One region of the Acidiphilium multivorum AIU301 genome, then DNA from elsewhere that is predicted to be linked to it. Evidence: riboswitches for the same ligand, from Rfam matches in the RefSeq annotation. Region 1 holds a riboswitch; each other region holds the start of a gene.
What was found. A riboswitch is a leader RNA that binds a small molecule or an ion and turns the genes downstream of it on or off. The one in region 1 is predicted to bind cobalamin.
Positions count from the first base shown of each region.

Region 2: it holds a riboswitch for cobalamin, as region 1 does, so the genes downstream of both, ACMV_RS17440 (DUF1636 family protein) here and ACMV_RS17100 (TonB-dependent receptor plug domain-containing protein) in region 1, are expected to answer to the same signal.
Region 3: it holds a riboswitch for cobalamin, as region 1 does, so the genes downstream of both, metE (5-methyltetrahydropteroyltriglutamate--homocysteine S-methyltransferase) here and ACMV_RS17100 (TonB-dependent receptor plug domain-containing protein) in region 1, are expected to answer to the same signal.

Region 1 is NC_015186.1:3,740,882-3,747,598, reverse strand. Features, by position in the region: gene metZ (O-succinylhomoserine sulfhydrylase) at 1-68, opposite strand, end outside; gene ACMV_RS17125 (DsbA family protein) at 162-827, opposite strand; gene ACMV_RS17120 (TetR/AcrR family transcriptional regulator) at 926-1,528, shown strand; gene ACMV_RS17115 (hypothetical protein) at 1,525-1,788, shown strand; gene ACMV_RS17110 (glutathione S-transferase family protein) at 1,781-2,479, shown strand; gene ACMV_RS17105 (haloacid dehalogenase type II) at 2,494-3,177, shown strand; cobalamin riboswitch at 3,213-3,420, shown strand; gene ACMV_RS17100 (TonB-dependent receptor plug domain-containing protein) at 3,527-5,542, shown strand; gene ACMV_RS17095 (branched-chain amino acid ABC transporter substrate-binding protein) at 5,830-6,717, shown strand, end outside.
Region 2 is NC_015178.1:59,812-66,528, forward strand. Features, by position in the region: gene cobN (cobaltochelatase subunit CobN) at 1-1,615, opposite strand, end outside; gene cobW (cobalamin biosynthesis protein CobW) at 1,631-2,665, opposite strand; gene ACMV_RS17440 (DUF1636 family protein) at 2,662-3,024, opposite strand; cobalamin riboswitch at 3,120-3,324, opposite strand; gene cobO (cob(I)yrinic acid a,c-diamide adenosyltransferase) at 3,364-3,981, shown strand; gene ACMV_RS17450 (cobyric acid synthase) at 4,057-5,502, shown strand; gene bluB (5,6-dimethylbenzimidazole synthase) at 5,516-6,163, opposite strand; partial or broken gene cobD (threonine-phosphate decarboxylase CobD) at 6,152-6,717, opposite strand, start outside.
Region 3 is NC_015186.1:2,711,644-2,718,360, forward strand. Features, by position in the region: gene ACMV_RS12220 (ABC transporter substrate-binding protein) at 1-737, opposite strand, end outside; gene ACMV_RS12225 (IS1595-like element ISAcr1 family transposase) at 889-1,905, shown strand; cobalamin riboswitch at 2,071-2,304, shown strand; gene metE (5-methyltetrahydropteroyltriglutamate--homocysteine S-methyltransferase) at 2,441-4,750, shown strand; gene ACMV_RS12235 (MFS transporter) at 4,870-6,051, shown strand; gene araD (L-arabinonate dehydratase) at 6,165-6,717, shown strand, end outside.

The sequences.
Region 1 (6,717 bases):
GCGAAGTTGGACCTGACCTGGCCAGCATGAACCAGTTTGGTCGCGGGACGATAGATGCGTGAGGTCATGTTCCGTCTATATCCTGCCCGCGCCGGACGGCAACCCACACCGGCAGAACGCTGTCGCGCGGCCCTTCGCCGGCGGCAGGCGGGCCGCCCCGATCAGCCCGCCAGGGCGGCGGCGCCAGAGAGCGACGTATCCCCCAGCCAGCGGCCAAGTGCTGGAACCAGCCGAGCCGCGGGCTGAAAGCCTTCGGTCACGAGGGCATACTCGTGTTCGGTGCCGGAACTCGCGATGAGGGTGGGAAACCCGGTGATGCCGGCCTGCTGGGTAATCGCAAAATCCTGCCAGGTTTCGGCACCGAGTTCGTCGGAACAGAGCGTATCGCGGAACTGGTTCGCGTTGAAGCCGAGCCGTGCTGCGATTCCGGCAAGCACAACCGGATTCGTGACGTCCTCGTTCCCGGTGTAGAAAGCACGCTGGATGGCGGCGAGAAGGTCGAATGCATCCGCCATCGAGCGGCGACGGGCCACCACCAGCGCACGGCAAGCCGGCTCGGTGTCGTAGACGAAGCGGGCGCGGTCGAAAAACGAGAAATCGAAAGGCTGACCAGACGCGTTCCGCACATGCTCCCAATGCCCGCGGGTGCGGGCCTTGGCGGCCTCGTCCATCGGCTCGGTCGTGCCGGGCCGCAGCCCGCCAACGATCAGACGAACCGGCAGGCGTTCGCCATACCTCCCGCGGATGGCGTTGATCACCGGCGCGAAACCCCAGCACCAGGAGCACATAGGGTCTGCAAAGTAGACGAGATGCGGTTGAGTCATCATGTTGGCTGGCTTCTAGTGCGGTCCCGAGACACGTTGTTTTGTAGCAAACGTTACATTATATCATGGTGGACGATGATTCAAACCAGTACAGCTGCCCGATGCCGCGCCCACGCAGTCTGACAAACGAAGACCTGCTCGATCGGGCCATTCCGATCTTTCTCGGCAAGGGCTATGCCGGGGCTTCGTTGCGCGACCTGACAGAGGCCACGGGGCTCAGTGCCGCTGCGCTTTATCATCGGTATGGCGACAAGAACGGCCTGTTCCGCGCCGCTATCGACCGTTATGCCGATGACATGATGGTGCCGCTTCTTGAACGGTTTGCCGCCGAAGACGATCCGATCGCGGCGATCGCCGGGCTTCTCGCGAATCTGAGCCATGTTTCGGCGCAGGACCCGCATCGGATGGGGTGCCTGCTGGTCAACAGCGCGATGGATGGCGGACCGATTTCGGCTGAGGCCCGCGCTCAGGTCCATGCCCGGCTGAGCCAGCTGGAAGCATTCTTTCGCGATCGGCTTGAACACGCACGGGACCAGGGGCGCCTGCCCGCCGGGATCGAACCTCCGGCGCAGGCGGAACTCCTCCTCGCGACCGTTCTCGCCTTGCGCACCCTGGCGCGCCTCGATCCAGATCCCGGCCGGCTCGACCGGCTGGTCGCCGACGCGATGAGCCGCCTTCATCCCGGCGGATCCGGGACTCCATGAGCGGTCTTCACTGCCGGACCACGCCGAACGGCCGCCAGACCGTGATCCTGCACGAAGAGGCCGGGCTCGATTTCCGGATCGAGCCGCGAGCGCGGCATCGGCACTCCCACGACGATTTTCCCAACCTGAAGCGCCGGTTCACGGCAATCGCCGCGCGGCGCGCCTGCGATCTGGCGCAGACGATCAACAACACGCCGACCGTATCCGCGACACGCGGGCGCACTCGTTCGGCCCGCGGGCAAGGAGACCCTGATGCGTGAACCCCTGAAGCTCTACGATCTCGCCGGCGCCGACGAACGCGTCCGGTTCAGCCCGAATTGCTGGCGCACCCGCTTCGCGCTGGCGCACAAGGGCCTGCCCTGCGAGACCGTGGTCTGGCGCTTCATGGAGAAGGACGCCATCGCCTTCTCCGGCCAGGGCAAGGTGCCCGTGCTGGTCGACGGCACCCGCCACGTGCACGACAGCTGGGCCATCGCGATTTACCTCGAGGACACCTATCCTGACCGGCCGAGCCTGTTCGGCGGCGCTGCCGGCCGCGGCCTCGCCCGCTTCGTCAACCAGTGGACCAGCGAGGCAGTGCATCCTGCGATCGCGAAGGTGGTACTGCCCGACCTTGTCGACATCCTGCATGAGGGCGACCGCGACTATTTCCGGTCGACGCGCGAGGCGGCCTTCGGCACCACGGTCGGCGCGTTGCGGGCGGCGCGCGACGAGAATATCGCCGCCCTCCGCGCCACATTGCGCCCGCTGCGCAGCACGCTGGCGGATCAGAAATTCCTCGCCGGCGACGCGCCGAACTACGCCGACCATGTCGCCTTCAGCGCCTTCCTCTGGGCCCACGCCTCGACCCCGGTGAAGATCCTCGCCGAGGATGACACGCTGAACGCTTGGTGCGACCGCATGTTCGACGCTTATGACGGTCTGGCCCGCAGTCTGCCGGCCGCCGCCTGAACGGGAGGAACTCGATGTCTGCAATCCAGGGTATCCGCGCCTGCGTGTTCGACGCCTATGGCACGCTCTTCGATTTCGGCTCCGCCGTCGCCCGCTGTCCGGATGTGCCGGATGACCGCCGCGCGGCGCTGGTGACGCTCTGGCGCGACAAGCAGCTGCAATACACCTGGCTGCGCAGCCTGCAGAACCTCTATACCGATTTCGAGACCGTCACCGCCGACGCGCTCGATTTCGCACTGGAGGCGACCGGCCTCGCCGACCCGAAGCGGCGCGAGTCGCTGCTCGCACTCTACCGCATCGTCTCGGCATATCCCGAGGTGAAGGCGACGCTGGGCACGCTGAAAGCGAAGGGAATCACCACGGCGATACTCTCGAACGGCACACCGGCGATGCTCGCCGCCGCCATTGCCCATGCCGGGCTCGGCGACGTGCTCGACCATGTGCTGTCGGTCGAGGCGGTCGGCGTGTTCAAGACCGATCCGCGCGTCTACCAGTTGGTGCCGGCGCGGCTCGGGGTCCAGCGCAAGGAAGTCTGCTTCGTCTCCTCGAATGGCTGGGATGCCTACGGCGCCTCGGCCTTCGGCTTCCGCGTCGCCTGGTGCAACCGGGCGCGGCAGCCGGCGGAGCGGCTGCCTGGCGCGCCCGATGCGGCGATCAGCGATCTCTCGGCCCTGCCCGGCCTGCTCGGCCTCGGCTAAGCCGGCGCGCTTGCGCCGCCCGATCCGGCGGCATAATGATTTGGATAGGAATCGGTGGCCCGCAAGGGCTGAAACGGGAACGCAGAAGGGCGAGATCGTGCCCCGGCTGCGGCTGCCCCCGCAACTGTGAGCGGCGAGGCGCGTTCATCCCGGCCATTGCGAGGCGGCGCAGACCGTCCGCGAGAAGGCCGAACGCGCCCATGACCCGCGAGCCAGGAGACCGGCCGGTTCCGAGACCATGCGCGCGCGTCCGGGCGGGGTGAACCGGGTGCGAAGGGTGAAGTCCCGAAGCCTTCGGTCGCCCTGATGGCAACACCCGCCTCGCCGGGTGCCGGACCGGAGTTTTTCCATGCGCGAGTTCGCGCGACACATCTTTTTCGTCCCCCTCGCTTTGTGCGGGACGCTCGTCGGCGCCCGCGCCCAGAGCGCACGGCTTCCCGCCGGCACCGTGCCGATCGAGACCGTCACCGCCTCCTATGTGCGGACACCCATTGCCGACACCCCCGCATCGGTCACGGTCATCACGGCGGCGCAACTTCGCCGGCGCGGCGTGACGACCCTGGCCCAGGCGCTCGAGGCGGTTCCCGGCCTGAACGTCGTGCAATCGGGTGGGCCGGGCGCGCAGACCTCCGTCTTCATCGACGGCACGAATTCCGAAGACGTGCTGGTGCTGCGCGACGGCGTGCCGGTGAACGATCCCTCGGTGGCCAACGGCGCGTTCAATTTCGGCAATTCCGGCATCGGCGATATCGCGCGGATCGTGGTGGTCCGCGGCCCGATGTCCAGCCTCTACGGCTCGGGCGCGATCGGCGGCGTCATCAACCTGATCAGCAAGCGCGGGCACGGCGCGCCGCATGTCGATTACGACCTCGCCGGCGGCTTTCCCGGCCAGGGCGAAGGCAGCGTCACACTCTCCGGCCGGAGCGGCAGGTTCGACTACGCGATCACCGGCTCCCTCATCGAACAGGCAGGGTTCGACGCGACGGCGCGGCGCCTCGCCGTCTACGCCGCGCATCGCGATCCGTTCCGCTACAAGCTCGGCGCCGTCAATTTCGGCTACACGCCGGTCGCCGGCACGCGGATCTCGCTGATCGTCCGCGCGCGGCAGACCGGGAGCCAATATCCCGATCTCGGCTATCCGATCTTCGACGATCCCTATGAAAACAGCTTCGATTCGAATGTCTTTTTCCGCTTCGGCGTGAAGTCGCACCTGTTCGACAACCGGCTGATCACCGAACTCGACATCGCCCACATCCAGGACGACCGCCGCTACCTGACTTTGCTCGATCCCGCCGACCCCAACCAGTTCGCCGGCGACAGCGGCTATCGCGGCGATCGCACTGTGATCCAGTGGAACAACGTGATCCGCCTGCCGGATTTTGGCCCGATGACCGACCCGACGCTCGTCGCCGGCATCGAGACCACACACGATACGGCGGTCGAAAACTACAACGCCAGCTTTGGCGGCTATCCCTACCTCCAGAGCCTCGCTGCCTCGCAATCCACCACCGCGGGGCATTTCGGCGCGCAGGCCACCATAGCGCGCCGCCTGTCGGTGCAGGGCGCTGTCCGTGCGGATTCGGTCAGCGGCTACGGCACCGTGGTGACGGAGCGCGGCGGCCTCGTGCTCGCCGTACCCGCAATCGACACGCGGCTGAAAGCCTCGGCGGGCAGCGGCTTTCTCGCCCCCTCGCTCTACGACCTGCACGGCATCGACAGTTACGGATATCACGGCAACCCGAACCTCCACCCCGAACACTCGGTCGGCTACCGGTTCGGTTTCGAGACCGTGCTGCCCGCCTTCGGCATGCCCGAAGCGGTTACGCTGCGGATGAGCTATTTCCACCAGGACATCTCGAACCTGTTCGAGTACACCTCCCTGCCTGACGGCACCAGCACGGAGGAAAACGTCGCCCGCGCCCGGATTCACGGCATCGAGGCGGGCATCGGCTTCGCGCCGGCCTCCTGGCTCTCCGGCCAGATCGACTATACGCGCACCATCGCCCGCGATGCTGCGACCGGCACCGCCCTCCTGCGTCGGCCGGAAAACGCCGGATCGCTCACCCTCTCGATCCGCCCGATCCCGGCGCTGTCGATCGAGCCCGCCATCCGCTATGTCGGCCGCTTCTCGGATTTCCTCTACGCCAATTCCGGCTATCCGATCACCTCCGGCAATCCGAGCGGCGTCGGCCTCGCCCAGCCCGGCACGATCGTCAATCTCGCGGTGAACTACCGGATCAGCCGCGCGCTCACCCTCTTCGCGATCGGTCGCAACCTGACCAACTCGGCATTCGAACCCGTGAATGGATTGCAGATTCCGGGGCAGAACTTCCTTTTCGGCTTGCGGGGAACCATCGGCGGCTGAACCTTTGCTCACCGCATAAGACATATTCATGAAATACATATGCTGCGGCGCACAAAATTCTTGAACGGGAAAGCGATTCCGCCATATAGTGCGACGCAGCAAACGATCAGTCGTTTGTCTGCTTTCTTGGACGTTTCCTCCCTAAACTTGGCGGCCTCGTGGCCGCCATTTTTTTTGCGGCAGTTGCCGGCGACGCGGTGGAGGAGCCAAAAAACACTTGCCTTCGCTCACGAGCTGTTTACCTTGCGCATGGCAGCTATCTCACAAAAGCAAGAAGGACGGGACCAATGGCACTATCAAGGCGCAAAGCTCTGCGTGGAGCGGCGGGAACATTCATCCTCGCCTCAGCAAGTCCCATCGCCCTGGCGGCGGACAAGGTCTATCACATCGGGATTACGCTGCCGCTGACGGGCGCCGATGCCGAGGCCGCGCACCTCATTCTTCACGGCGCGCAGCTCGCCATCAAGCTCGCCAACCAGAGCGGCGAACTCGGCGACATCCGCCTCGAGCCGATGATCCTGAACAACGCGACCGCGACTGCCGGCCAGTACGACCCGGCCCAGGCCGCCACCAACGCGCGCAAACTGGCCGGCACGCGCACGGTGCTTGCCAATGTCGGCCCCGAGATGAGCGGCTCCGGCAAGGCGATGGCGCCAATCCTCTCGATGGCCAATCTCGCGACCATCACCCCCTCGTCCACCGCGCCCGACATCACCAATCCGGCCTATGCCGGCGAGTTCGATCCGGGCGGCAAGCCGATCTATTTCCGCACCGTGACGACCGATGCCTATCAGGGCCCGAACATGGCGAATTTCTATGCCGAGGTCCTGAAGGTGAAGAGCGTCTACATCCTCGATGACAGCGGCGCCTACGGCGTCGGCCTCGCCAACGCCTTCGAAGCCCAGGCGAAGAAGAAGGGCATCAAGGTCCTCGGCCGCGACCGGCTCGACCCCAAGGCCGCCGACTATTCCGCCGTGCTCACCAAGATTGCCGCGACCAAGACCGCCTCGCTCTATTACGGCGGCACGATGCAGGCCGGCGTGAAGCTGGTGAAGCAGAGCTACCAGATCATTCCGCACGTGATCAAAGGCGGCGGCGACGGCATCCTGAGCCCCGAAATGATGACGGCCGCCGGTTTCCCCGCCGCCGAGGGCTGGTATGGCACCAATGCCTCG
Region 2 (6,717 bases), on a different replicon from region 1:
GCAGCCATTCCAGCGTCCCGTGAGCGCCGATATGCACGAGCGCCGCCAGCCGCCGGGCGCGCAGCCACAGATAGAAAGCGACATAGGCGTGCCGCGGTGTGGAGGCGAGGTCGTGGTAGCTCGCCTCCCGCCCGGCGCGGTGCCCACGCTCGGGTTGCAGTGCGACGAGCATGCGGCCAAGCGCGAAGGCTGCGAAGTGGAAGACGCCGTCGCGCACCGCCGGATCCTCTTCCGGAGCGCCCCAGGCCTCGTTGAGTTGCTCGCGCAACGCCTCGGGCAGGGTGGTAAGCGCGACGCGGTAATCGGCGAGCGGCCAGGCCAGCGTCTCGGCCCCCAGCCGCGCTGCCAGCCCGGCCTCGGGGCCAGTCACGTAGCCCGCCGCAGCGAGATCGGAGAGGATCGCCTCGGCCGAGGCCAAGGCATCGAGCCCGACGGCATGGGCCATCTGATGCGCCCGGCCGGGGTAGGTGGAGAGGATCAACGCCAGCTCCCGCTCCGCTGCCGGGGTGGCGGCCAGCCGCTGCCAGCCCCCTACCCGGGCGGCGGCGCGGGCCACCTGCTCGGGCTCGGCCCGATGTACGAAGCGCGAATATTGCAGCGCGTCATCGCGCGGTGTCGCCGCCTTGAAGCTGACGGCCCCTGCGAAGAGCCGTCCGTCCACCTCCGGCAACACCACATGCATGGCGAGGTCGGCCGGCGACAGCCCGCGATCCGAACCTGCCCAGTCACGCCGCTGCGCGGTCGAGAGTGCGACCTGGAATACCGGCGCCCCCGGCCCGTCGAGCGGCGAGCGCCCCTCCGCCCCCTGCGCCGAGAAGGCCGTCGCATTGACGATGACAGCGGGCGGATGCGCGGCCAGCAGCTCGGAAACGAGCGGCGCGGCGCTCGGGGCCTTCAGCGAGGGCGCGAAAAGGCCGTAAGCGGCAAAGCCTTCCGCCTCCAGAGCCCCGATCAGCGCATCGATCGCACCGAGATCCGCCGCCGTCAGATAGGCGCGGTAGAACGTGACCGCCGCCGCTGGCCGCGGATCCTCCGGCAGTGCGGCCACGACACCCCGCCCGGGCAGGTATAGCCCGACCTCCGGCATCGTCTTCGCGCCTGCGACCGGCCCGGCATAGAGTCCGGCGGCAAGCGAGAGCTGCGCCAGTGCCGCCTGCGCGGCAACCGCCCCTCCGGCATCGCACAGGGCCGAAAGCCGGCGCAGGGTGGAGACGGGCAGCGTCGAATAGGCATCGAGTGCCGGATCCTCGCGCCCGTCGGCGGGCAGCACGGCGAGCGCCAACCCCTGCCGTTGGGAAAGGTCGCGCAGGGTCGAGAGGCCATAACTCCAGTAGGCCTCGCCGCCGATGAGCCGGACCAGCATCGCCTTGGCGCCGGCCAGGGTACGCTCGGCATAGGTGTCAACCGACAACGGATGGCGCAGCGCCACTAGGTTGGCGAGTCGTAGCGTGGGAAGGGTGCTACCCGCCTCCCGCGCGCGGTGCCAGCCCGCCGCGAAGGCGCCAAGGTCACTGTCGGAAAACGAGAGCACCACAAGATCGGCCGGATCCTGGCCGAGATCTTGCGGGGTCTCGGTCTCCTCTAGTCCATGACTCTCGCGGAAGATGACATGCACGGCGCGCGCACGCCCTCAAGCGCCGAGCGCGGTTCGGATGCGCGCGGCATCGACATCGCCGCGCTCCGCGATCACCACCAGTTGGGAGCCACGGGGCAGGCTGCCCCAGGGCCGGTCGAACTGGCTGCGCACCCGCGCACCTACCGCTTGAACCAGAAGCCGCATGGGCTTGTCGGCCAGCGCGACATAGCCTTTCACGCGCAGGATATTCTGCTCGGCTGCCAGCTTTTCGATCGCGACCTCCAGCGCCTCCTGGCTTGCCTGTTCCGGCAGATCGACGACGATCGTATCGAAGTCGTTATGCTCGTGATCGTCCGCCCCATCGTGATGCGAGGGGCGGGCGGCGAGGTCGTCCTCCGCAGCCGCATTGAGACCGAGGATGACGGCCGGGTCGACCTTGCCATCGCGCACCGTGACCATCGGGATGCGGCGCGGCGCCTCGGCTTCGATCGCGGCGCGGGCGACGGCGATGCCGGCTTCGCCGGCGAGATCGGCCTTGGTCAGCAGGATCAGGTCGGCGCAGGCGATCTGGTCCTCGAAGACCTCGCCCAGCGGCGTGTCGTGATCGAGGCTGTCGTCGGCCTCGCGCTGGGCCAGCACCGCATTCGGGTCCGGCGCGAAGCGGCCGGCGGCCACGGCCTCGGCGTCGGCCAGCGCGATAACGCCGTCCACGGTGATGCGCGAGCGGATGGCGGGCCAGTCGAAGGCCTTCAAAAGCGGCTTCGGCAGGGCGAGACCGGAAGTCTCAATCAGTATATGGTCGGGCCGCTTCGGTAGGGCGAGGATCGCCTCCATCGTCGGCAGGAACTCGTCGGCGACGGTGCAGCAGATGCAGCCATTTGCGAGTTCCACGATGTTCTCCACTGGGCAGCTCTCATTGGCGCAGCTTTTCAGAATCTCGCCGTCCACCCCCTGGCTGCCGAATTCGTTGACCAGCACGGCGAGGCGACGGCCACCCGGATTGGCCATAAGGTGGCGAATCAGCGTGGTCTTGCCGGCGCCGAGAAAGCCGGTGACGACGGTGACGGGTATCTTGGCGAGGTCGTTCATGGCGCGGGTTCCTGCGGGGGGATTCTTGCGATGGATTGCTTGCGGAAGATCACGGGCCGCTCGCGCCAGGGTACGAGGCCGTTCGGCGCGCGGGCATAGGCTGCGGCGCCCCCGAGGATGTCGGGCGCATCCTCGGGGGCCAGCCGGCCGTAGATATAACTCCACCGCCCTGGGGCGGAGAGCGCGACGGCGGCGCCGGTATTGCAGGCAGACAGGCACTCGACCGGGCGGATCGTGACGCCCTCGGGGCAGTCCCCGGCCTGAAGCGCGGCTAGCAGGCGCGCGCCGAGGCAGGGCATCCCCTCCACCGGCTCTTGCCCGGCGCGGCAGGTGATGCAGACATGGAGCGTCGTGCCCATCGGGTCCTCTCGGTTGGCGGCGGCCCTGGGGGCATGCGAGACGAGGACGGGCCAGAATGCCACACCACCGTCGGTCGCAGCGCACCCCGGCCGCCCGGTCAGTTTTGCTGCTGGCAGGTCTCCCGGCTAACGGATATAAGCCTCTCGGCCCTGCGGACGCCCGCCTTCCCGGTCCGCGGACCAGTGGCATCGGGCGACCTCTCCGGTCACGGTCGCGGGGGCGGCTGCGCTCGGGGTTCCCCCTGTCGCATTCCCTCTTAGGCCCGACGCAAGCCGGGCACCAGCATGGCGTCAGGTGTGGCAGGATGCAGCCTGTTGTCAAGAACAAGGAGCGACGCAATGGGCCGCAAACCCGTCAGCGAGGAAGAGCACGCCGCCAAGAAGGCCAAGATCAAGGCCGCGCGCGACCGGATGATGGCGGAGAAGATCGGCGAGAAGGGCCTGATCATCGTCCACACCGGCCCCGGCAAGGGCAAGTCCTCCTCCGGGTTCGGGATGATCCTGCGCTGCATCGCCCATGGCATGCCCTGCGCGGTCGTCCAGTTTATAAAGGGGGCCTGGGACACGGGTGAGCGACGGCTCCTGACCGAGCATTTCGGGGATCTCTGCCAGTTCCACGCCATGGGCGAGGGCTTCACTTGGGAAACCCAGAACCGCGCCCGCGACATCGCTGCCGCCGAGGCCGGCTGGGAAAAGGCCAAGGAGTTGATCCGTGACCCCTCGATCCGTATGGTCCTTCTTGACGAGATCAACATCGCGCTGCGCTACGAATACCTCGACATCGAGGCCGTGATCGCCTTCCTGCGCGAGGAGAAGCCCGAGATGACCCATGTCGTCCTCACCGGCCGTAACGCCGCCGAGGGGCTGATCGAGGCTGCCGACCTTGTGACCGAGATGACGCTGGTCAAGCACCCGTTCCGCGCCGGAATCAAGGCGCAGGCGGGGGTGGAGTACTGAACGTCAGAGGGCACTGCGCCGGGAAATTTGGGCCACGAGCAAGACGAACTTGATAAACGGGGTGGGGAGCGCGCGATGCCGGCGCTGATGATCCAGGGTTGCGGCTCGAATGTGGGCAAGTCGATGCTGGTCGCGGGGCTGTGCCGCGCGGCGCGGCGGCGCAGGCTGACGGTGGCGCCGTTCAAGCCGCAGAATATGTCGAACAACGCAGCCGTGACCGCCGACGGGGGGGAGATCGGCCGCGCCCAGGCGCTTCAGGCGCTTGCCTCGGGGTTGGAGCCGGTGACCGATATGAACCCGGTCCTGCTCAAACCCGAAACCGACCTCGGCGCTCAGGTGATCGTTCAGGGCCGCCGCATCGGCACCATGCGGGCGCGGGACTATTCCCGGCGCAAGCCCGAGCTGATGGCGCCGGTGCTCGAATCCTTCAACCGCCTCAAGGCGGCCCACGATCTCGTACTCGTCGAAGGCGCGGGCAGCCCGGCAGAGGTGAACCTGCGCGCGGGCGACATTGCCAACATGGGCTTCGCGCGCGCCGCCGACGTGCCGGTGGTGCTGGCTGGAGACATCGACCGCGGCGGGGTGATCGCCCAGGTCGTCGGCACCCAGACCGTGCTCGACGCGGAGGATGCGGCGCTTGTCGTGGGCTTTCTGATCAACAAGTTCCGCGGCGATCCCCAGCTCTTCGAGGCTGGGTACCGCCTGATCGAGGGCAGGACCGGCTGGCGCGGCTACGGCGTGCTGCCGTGGTTCCCCGGCGCCTCGCGCCTGCCGGCGGAGGACGCGCTCGACCTCGGGCGCGTCGCCAAAGGCGGACCGTTCCGGGTGGTCTGCCTCGCGCTTTCGCGCATCGCCAATTTCGACGATCTCGACCCGCTCTCTGCCGAGCCAGCCGTCAGCGTCACCATGCTGCGCGCGGGCGAGGCCCTGCCGGGCGACACCGACCTCGTGATCCTGCCAGGCAGCAAATCGACACGCGGCGACCTCACTTTTCTGCGCGCGCAAGGCTGGGACATCGACCTCGCCGCGCATCGCCGTCGGGGTGGCGCGGTGCTTGGCATCTGCGGCGGCTTCCAAATGCTCGGGACGCGGATCGCCGACCCGGAAGGCATCGAGGGGCCAGCGGGCGAGAGCCCAGGCCTAGGTCTTTTGGACGTCGAGACCATCATGGGCGGGGACAAGACGCTGACCCGCATCTCTGCCCGCCACACCGCCACCGGGGCGGAGTTCGATGGCTACGAGATCCACATTGGGCGCACTCGGGGACCCGACTGTGCCCGGCCCTTCGCCGAGGTCGCAGGCCAGCCAGAGGGTGCCGTGTCCGGCGACGGGCGGGTGATGGGGAGTTACCTTCACGGCATGTTCTCGGTCGACGGCTTCCGCCGCGATTTCCTCGACCGGCTCGGTGCGCAGGGTTCCGGCCTCGACTACCGGGCGGGTGTGGAGAAGACGCTCGACCAGCTCGCCGCGCATCTCGAGGCGCATCTCGATCTCGACGGCCTCTTCGCGCTCGCGCGGTGACGGCTGGCGCGGCTCAGCGGATCTCCCAGTCAGTCGCGCAGTTCTGTTGCCAGCCATTGCGGTGCAAAAGCGGTGTGTCGTCGCTGAAAGCGGGCCAGCCGAGGCAGAGGTAGGCGGCGAACTCCCAGCCCTCTGGTACCTCGAACAGCTCCTCTATCCGCTTCGGCTCGACGATCGAGACCATGCCGAGCCCGAGGTTCTCGGCCCGCGCAGCGAGCCAAAGCGTATGTATCGCCATCGCGGTTGACTGCCGCAGCGTTTCCGGCATGGTCTGGCGGCCGAGGCCGTGCCCTGCGTCCGGATCGGTCACGGTGAAGACGGCGAATTGTACCGGCGCGGCCTCAAGGCCCGCGAGCTTGAGCTTGGCGTAGGTCCGCGCCTGATCGCCCGAATAGAGCGAAGCTGCCGCTCCGTTGCAGCGGGCAAATTCCACACGCACGGCCGAGCGCAGCCCAGCATCCTCCACCCGGAAGATCCGCCAGGGCCGGGCGTTGCCGACCGAGGGCGCGCTGTCGACCGCCACGCGCAGCCGCCGCAGCACCTCATCAGGCACCGGATCGCGGCGGAAGTGGCGAACGTCGCGGCGCCAGTGGAGGAGACGCGAAAGCACCGCCGCCTCTTCGGTGCCGAATGTCTTCGGGCCCTTGAGCGCCGCTTCCATGCGCTTCCATTCTTCCTCGCTCCCCGGCAGGCCGAGGCGCAACCAGTCCGGCCGGGCCGGAAAAATCCGCGACCAGATCCGATGGCGGGCGAGCCGCGCCTGCGCCGCCGTCCCTTCGGGCGTGCGGTAAAGGCGGAAAAGCCCGGTGCCGCCGATCAACTCCCACCCCGCGCGTGCGACCAGCGCGTCGAGCCGCAGGGCGTTCTCGGCGAGGCGCTGGCGCGTGGCCTCCGCCCAGGCGGTGTCAAGAAGCGCGCGCCGGCCGATCTCCAGTGCCGGGCCTGAGACGGCCCAGGGACCGGCGCGCTCGGCTAAGGCCGCGATATCGGCGGCCGGGCCGATGGCGAAGCCGAGGCGCACGCCCGCCAGCCCCCAGAACTTGCCGAACGACCGGAGCACTATCAGCCCGGGCCGGCCACAGCCCGCGGCGAGGGAAAGCGCCGGATCGGGGTCGCCGAAGCTTTCGTCCACCACCAACCGCCCAACCTGCGGCAGTAGCGCGAGAAGCGCCTCGGGCTCGATCCGCCGGCCGTCGGGGTTGTTGGGGTTGACCA
Region 3 (6,717 bases), 1.0 Mb from region 1:
GGCGGATAGCCGAACTCGATCACCGCATCCGGCCGGTGCGCCGCGATCGTGTGCAGCAGCACGGTGTAGTTGGATTCGCTGGTGGGCACGCCGTGATAATACACCGGCGTGACGCCGCCCTTCTTCAGCGTCGCCTTCAGCGTTTCCGCCTGCGAGGCATCGAAATCGTTCGAATCGTAGATGACGGCGACGCGCTTGATCTTGTGGTCGAGCAGGAAATGGCCGAGCGGCAGCGGCCACACCGTGGAGGCGGGAATGCTGACATCGGCGAGATAGTCGGTCTTCTTGGTGAAGAAGTTCGCCCCCGAGCCGGTCGGGTCGATCAGCAGCATGTGGTGCTCGGCGGCCAGCGGAATCGCGACCGAGGTGAGCACCGAGCCGAAATCGGCGACCAGCAGGTTCACGTGGTCCTGGGTGATGAGCTGGTTGTACAGCGTCGTCGCGGTCGCGGTCGAGCTCTGGTCGTCATAGGCGACGATCTTGACCGGGATCTTCTTGTCGAACGCCTTGACGAAGACGCCGCCGGACTTGTTGACCGTCTTCGCCCAGTATTCGAGCCCGTGATACTGCCCCTCGGACGCCACCGCGAAAGACCCGCTGCTCGCATAGAGCGTGCCGATCTTCAGGACCGACGGCGCCGTCGCGGCGGACGCCTGGCCGATGCCCGCCAGCGCCAGGCCCGAGGCCAGGACTCCCGCCGCGCAAAAACCCCAGGCGCGTCTGAATTGTGCCCGCATGGTTGCTCCCCTTGATGCAATGAGCCAGTCACGGCCAATTGTTGAAATTTGACCGACCGATATGACCACAGAAGCCGGACGGTCAATACTCGCAACCAATAAACCTTGCCTATCCGGTTGACTCCCATACCTACTAGATCTAGTGTTGGGCATGGATGTCCTGGCCCGTGAAGACCTGCCGTTCCCGCAGTCTCTGCCGGAATTCCAGCGTATTTTCCCGAACGACGCGGCCTGTGCCGCCTATCTCGAAAGCGCCCGCTGGAATGGAGGGTTCGCCTGCCCAAGGTGCGGCGTCGTTGGCGAGCCGTTCCGTTTCGAGGCGCGCCCGGGCGTTCTGCGCTGCCGGGCCTGTCGCAAAGACGTAAGCCTGATGGCTGGGACCGTTATGGAACGCAGTCACACGCCGCTGTCGACTTGGTTCTGGGCGGCTTACTTGATCGCCAGCCAGACGCCCGGAATGTCGGCCGTCCAATTTCAGCGGCAACTCGGCCTGTCGCGCTACGAGACCGCCTTCGGCATCCTTCATAAGCTGCGCGCCGGGATGGTGCGCCCCGAGCGCGACAAGATTGGCGACACGCCGCAAGAACACGTCGAAGTGGATGAAACGTGGGTTGGAGGACGAACCCGAGGCGATGGACGGGGTGTCCATCACAAGGTTCTCGTCGCCTGTGCCGTGGAGGTGCGCCACCGGAAACCGGGAACCAAGCTCGACAATCGGAAAGACGGTCGCTACGCGGGACGCGTTCGTCTCGCTGTTGTCCCCGACCGTAGCGCCAATTCGCTCTGCGGATTCGTCGAAAACGCCGTTGCTCCCGGATCGCTGATCGTTACCGACGACTGGAGCGGCTATGCCGGTCTCGGAAGGCGCGGGTTCGACCACCATGCAATCGCCGAATGCGGCGACCCGGAGGTGGCAGAAGAATTCCTGCCGATCGTCCACTTGGTCTTTACCAACCTGAAGACCTGGATCAACGGCATCCATCACGGGGTCAGCGCCAAACATCTACAAGCCTACCTCAATGAATTCACGTTTCGGTTCAACCGGCGCCTCTATCCCTTCAACGCGTTCCGCTCGCTGCTCGGAATCGCGGGTAGGGCAGCCGCACCAACCTTTGACGAGCTTTATTCCGGGGAATGGACACACCCTACATTTAGTGGGTGTGGGTAACAACCGGATAGGCAAGCAATAAACAAGCCGTGATTGCCGATTTTCGCCCCGGGGATGAAATACCGATCGAACTCGATCCATGACTGCAACGATTCTGCGCGGACGACGCGATTATTTGCCGGCGCGGCGGATGCCGCCACCCTTGCCGAATGTCCGTCCGGGCGGCATACGACATTCGTCACCGGTCCCGCGCGAGCGGGTGAAAAGGGAACATCGTGCGCTTCGGCCGGGCTTCATTGTCCCGGAAGCAAGTCGATGGCTGCCCCCGCAACTGTCAGCGGCGAGCCGGTGGTCCGTCCGCCCGCAAGGGCGAGCCACTGAACCGGTAGCGGTTCGGGAAGGCAGGGCCACCAGCGTCGAGCCGCGAGCCAGGAGACCTGCCGGTGTCGCACCAACCTTGCTGCCGGGCGGGGTGCACCGGAAGCCGGAGCCGACCCATGACTGCACGCATCAGCGGCAGCGCCTGCCGCGCGCGTCCTCTCGTTTCCCCCTCATCGCGCCGTTCGCGGTCCCACGCCCACCGGGGAGGCCGCGCATGAGCATCGCGACCAGTCTCGGCTTTCCCCGCATCGGCCGCAGGCGGGAACTGAAATCGGCCCTCGAGGCGCACTGGGCGGGCGAGCTGTCCGAAGCCGGCCTGCAGGAGGCGGCGCGCCTGCTGCGCGCGGAGTCCCATTCGCTGCAGCAGGGGCTGGGCATCGGCCACATCCCCTCGAACGATTTCGCGCTCTACGACCATGTGCTGGATACCGCCTGCATGGTCGGCGCGATTCCGCCGGGCTATGGCTGGCGCGGCGGCGAGGTGACGCTGCCGACCTATTTCGCCCTCGCGCGCGGCACCGGCGGCGGCGATGCCGCGGCCGGCCTGCCCGCGCTCGAAATGACCAAGTGGTTCGACACCAACTATCACTATCTCGTCCCCCGGCTCGCGGCGGGGCAGCATTTCGCGGTCACCGCCAACCGTCCGCTCGCGCTGTTCCGCGAGGCGCTGGCCCGCCACCGCCGCACCCGGCCGGTGGTGCTCGGCCCCGTCTCGTTCCTGCTGCTCGCCAAGACCGATGACGGGTCCGATCCGCTCGACCTGCTCGACCGCCTGCTGCCCTGCTATGCGCAGGTGCTGGCGGAGCTGGCCGCCGAGGGCTGCGCCTGGGTGCAGATGGACGAGCCGGTTCTCGCCCTCGACCTCGCGCCGAAGGCGCGGGCGGCGCTGCGCCACGCCTATGAGACCCTCGCCCGCGGGGCGACGCCGCGCCTGCTGCTCGCCAGCTATTTCGCGCCGATCGCGGACAACCTGCCGACCGCGCTGGCCCTGCCGGTCGCCGGCCTGCATCTCGACCTGGTGCGCGGCCGGGACGATCTCGCGCCGGTCCTCGCCGCGATCGGCCCGGCGACATGGCTCTCGCTCGGGCTGGTCGACGGGCGGAATGTCTGGCGGGCGGACCTGCGCGCCGCCCTCGCCACCGCGCGCGAGGCGGCGCGCGCGCTCGGCGGCAGCGAGCGGCTGATGATCGCGCCGAGCTGCAGCCTGCTGCACGTGCCGGTCGACCTCGCGCAGGAGGACCGGCTCGATCCGGCGATCCGCCCGTGGCTCGCCTTCGCCACCCAGAAACTCGCCGAGGTCGCGACCATCGCCCGCGGCCTCGACGAGGGGGAGGGCGCGATCGCCGAGGCGCTGGAGGTCTCTGACGCCGCACTCCGCACCCGCCGCGACAGCGCGCGGGTCCACCGGACCGACGTCGCCGCCCGGCTGCTGGGCGCGACACCGGAGATGGAACGCCGCCCCGCCCCGCACGCCGCGCGGCGCGCGCGGCAGCGGCAGCGCCTGCCCCTGCCCGCCTTTCCGACCACGACGATCGGCTCGCTGCCGCAGACCTCGGGCGTGCGCCGGACCCGGGCGGCGCTCGCGCGCGGCGAGATCGGCGCCGTCGAATACGACGAAGCGATCGCGACCTGGACCGAGGACGCGATCCGCCTGCAGGAGCGGATCGGGCTCGACGTGCTGGTGCACGGCGAGTTCGAGCGCAACGACATGGTCAAGTATTTCGGCGAGCAGCTCGACGGTTTCGCCTTCACCCGGCATGGCTGGGTGCAGTCCTATGGCAGCCGCTGCGTGGCGCCGCCGATCATCTGGGGCGATGTCGCGCGGCCCCGGCCGATGACGGTGCGCTGGGCGCGCCATGCCCAGTCGCTCACCGCCCGGCCGGTGAAGGGGATGCTGACCGGGCCGGTGACGATGCTGCAATGGTCCTTCGTGCGCGACGACCTGCCGCGCGAGACGGTCTGCCGGCAGATCGCGCTGGCGCTGCGCGACGAGGTGGCCGACCTCGAGGCCGCCGGCCTCGCCATCATCCAGGTGGACGAGCCGGCCTTCCGCGAGGGGCTGCCGCTGCGCACCGCCGACCGCGAGGCCTATCTGCGCTGGGCGTTGTCCTGCTTCCGCCTCGCCACCGCCGTGGTGCGCGACGACACGGCGATCCACACCCATATGTGCTACGCCGAATTCCAGGACATCATGCCGGCCATCGCCACGATGGATGCGGACGCGATCTCGATCGAGACCGCCCGCAGCCGGATGGAACTGCTGGAGGCCTTCGCCGGCCACGGCCCCTCCGCCTACCCGGCCGAGATCGGCCCCGGCGTGTGGGACATCCACAGCCCGCGAATCCCGCCCGAGGAGGAAATCCTCGCCCTGCTCCGCCTCGCCCGGCGGAAGCTGGCGGACGACCAGCTCTGGGTGAACCCGGATTGCGGGCTGAAGACCCGCAACTGGCGCGAGGTGATTCCGGCGCTGGAGAACCTGGTCGGCGCCGCGCGGCGGCTGCGGGCGGAGGCGATCCCGGCCTGATCCCGCCCGCCGGCCGGATGCGCGCCATCCGGCCGGCACCGCGCGGGGCGGCGTTTGCGGCGCGGCCGATCGCGGATACACCGGCATCGGCCGCAACCCGCCGCCGGAGCCCGTTCCGCATGCCGATCGCCGCATCCCCCGCCGCAGCCCAGCGCCGCGTCATCGTGCTGACGGGGATCCTGTTCGTCTCCTACCTGACCGTCGCGATGGCGCTGCCGACCGTGCCGATCGAGGTGCACGACCGGCTCGGGCTCGACAATGCGCTCGGCGGGCTCGCCGTCGGCCTGCCGTTCCTGACCACGCTGCTGACCCGCGCGCAGGCCGGCCGCCTGGCGGACGAGCGGGGCGGGCGGCGCTGCATGCTGCGCGGCCTCGGCGTCTACACCGTGGCGAGCGCGATCTGCATGGCCGCCGCCGTGCCGGCCGCGCCGCATCTCCGCTTCGCCGTGCTGCTCGCCGGGCGGGCGCTGCTCGGCGTCGGGGAAAGCCAGGTCGCGGTCGGCATGATCGGCTGGGGCATCGGGCTGATGGGCCATGCCCGCTCGGGCAAGGTGATCGCGCTGGTCGGCGCGGGGATGTATGGCGCGCTCGCGGTCGGCGGGCCGCTCGGCCTCGCGCTGTTCCGCGCGCTCGGCTTTGCCGGGCTGATGGCAACCTGCACCCTCCTGTCGGTGCTGGGCGCCGCCATCGCGTTCCGCTTTCCCGACGCGCCGCCGACGCCGGGACAGCGGCAGCCGCTCTGGCGGGTGGTGCGGCGCATCGCGCTGCCGGGTGCCGCGGTCGGGCTGCAGGGGATCGGATTCGCCGCGCTCGGCGCCTTCATGTCGCTCGACTTCCTGAGCAAGGGCTGGCCGGGCGCCGGGCTTGGGCTGACCTGTTTCGGAATCGGCTTCGTGCTGATGCGCCTCGCCTTCGGCGACCTGCCGGACCGGGTCGGCGGCACCGCGGTGGCGGCGGGGTCGCTGCTGGTCGAAGCCACGGGACAATATCTGATCTGGCTTGCGCCCGAGGCATGGGTCGCGCTGCTCGGCGCCCTGATGACCGGGCTCGGCTGCTCGATGGTGTTTCCCTCGATGGGCAAGGAAGCGATCCGCCGGGTGGAGCCGCATCTGCGCGGCACGGCGATCGGCGGATTCGCCGCGTTCCAGGACCTGGCCTATGGCGCGACGGGCCCGGTCGTCGGCCTGCTGGCCGACCGCACCGGCTATGCCAGCGTGTTCCTGATCGGCGGGATCGCGGCCACGCTCGGCTTCGGCGCGGCGCTGCTGGCCCATCGCGGCGCGCGCGGCGCGGCGGGCTGATCGCCCGCCCGCCCATCGGCCGGCGCGGCGTGGCCCTTGCGTCGATCCTTGCTAGATTCCAGAACCGGAGGCGGCGCCGCGCCCTGCGGCGCCGGCAGGCGAGGAGACCGACGATGACCAAGACGCGCAAGACACCCGAGGAGTTGCGCAGCCACCGCTGGTTCGGCGCGTCCGACCTGCGCAGCTTCGGCCATCGCTCGCGGATCAAGCAGCTCGGCCACGCGCCCGAGGATTACGCCGGCAAGCCGGTCATCGCCATCGTCAACACCTGGAGCGGCCTCGCCCACTGCCACGGGCATTTTCCAGCCCGCGTCGAGGCGATCCGCCGCGGCGTGCTGCAGGCGGGCGGCTTTCCGGTCGAGATTCCGGTGATGGCGCTGCCGGAGAATTTCGTGAAGCCGACGACGATGCTCTATCGCAACCTGCTCGCGATGGAGGTCGAGGAAAGCCTGCGCTCGCTGCCGGTGGACGGCGCGGTGCTGATGGGCGGCTGCGACAAGACCACGCCGGCCACCATCATGGGCGCGATCAGCGCCGGGCTGCCGGCGATCTTCATGCCCGCCGGGCCGATGCTGCGCGGCGACTGGGGCGGGCGCATCCTCGGCTCCGGCTCGGATGTCTGGAAATACTGGGACGAGAAGCGCGCCGGCAACATTTCCGAGGCGC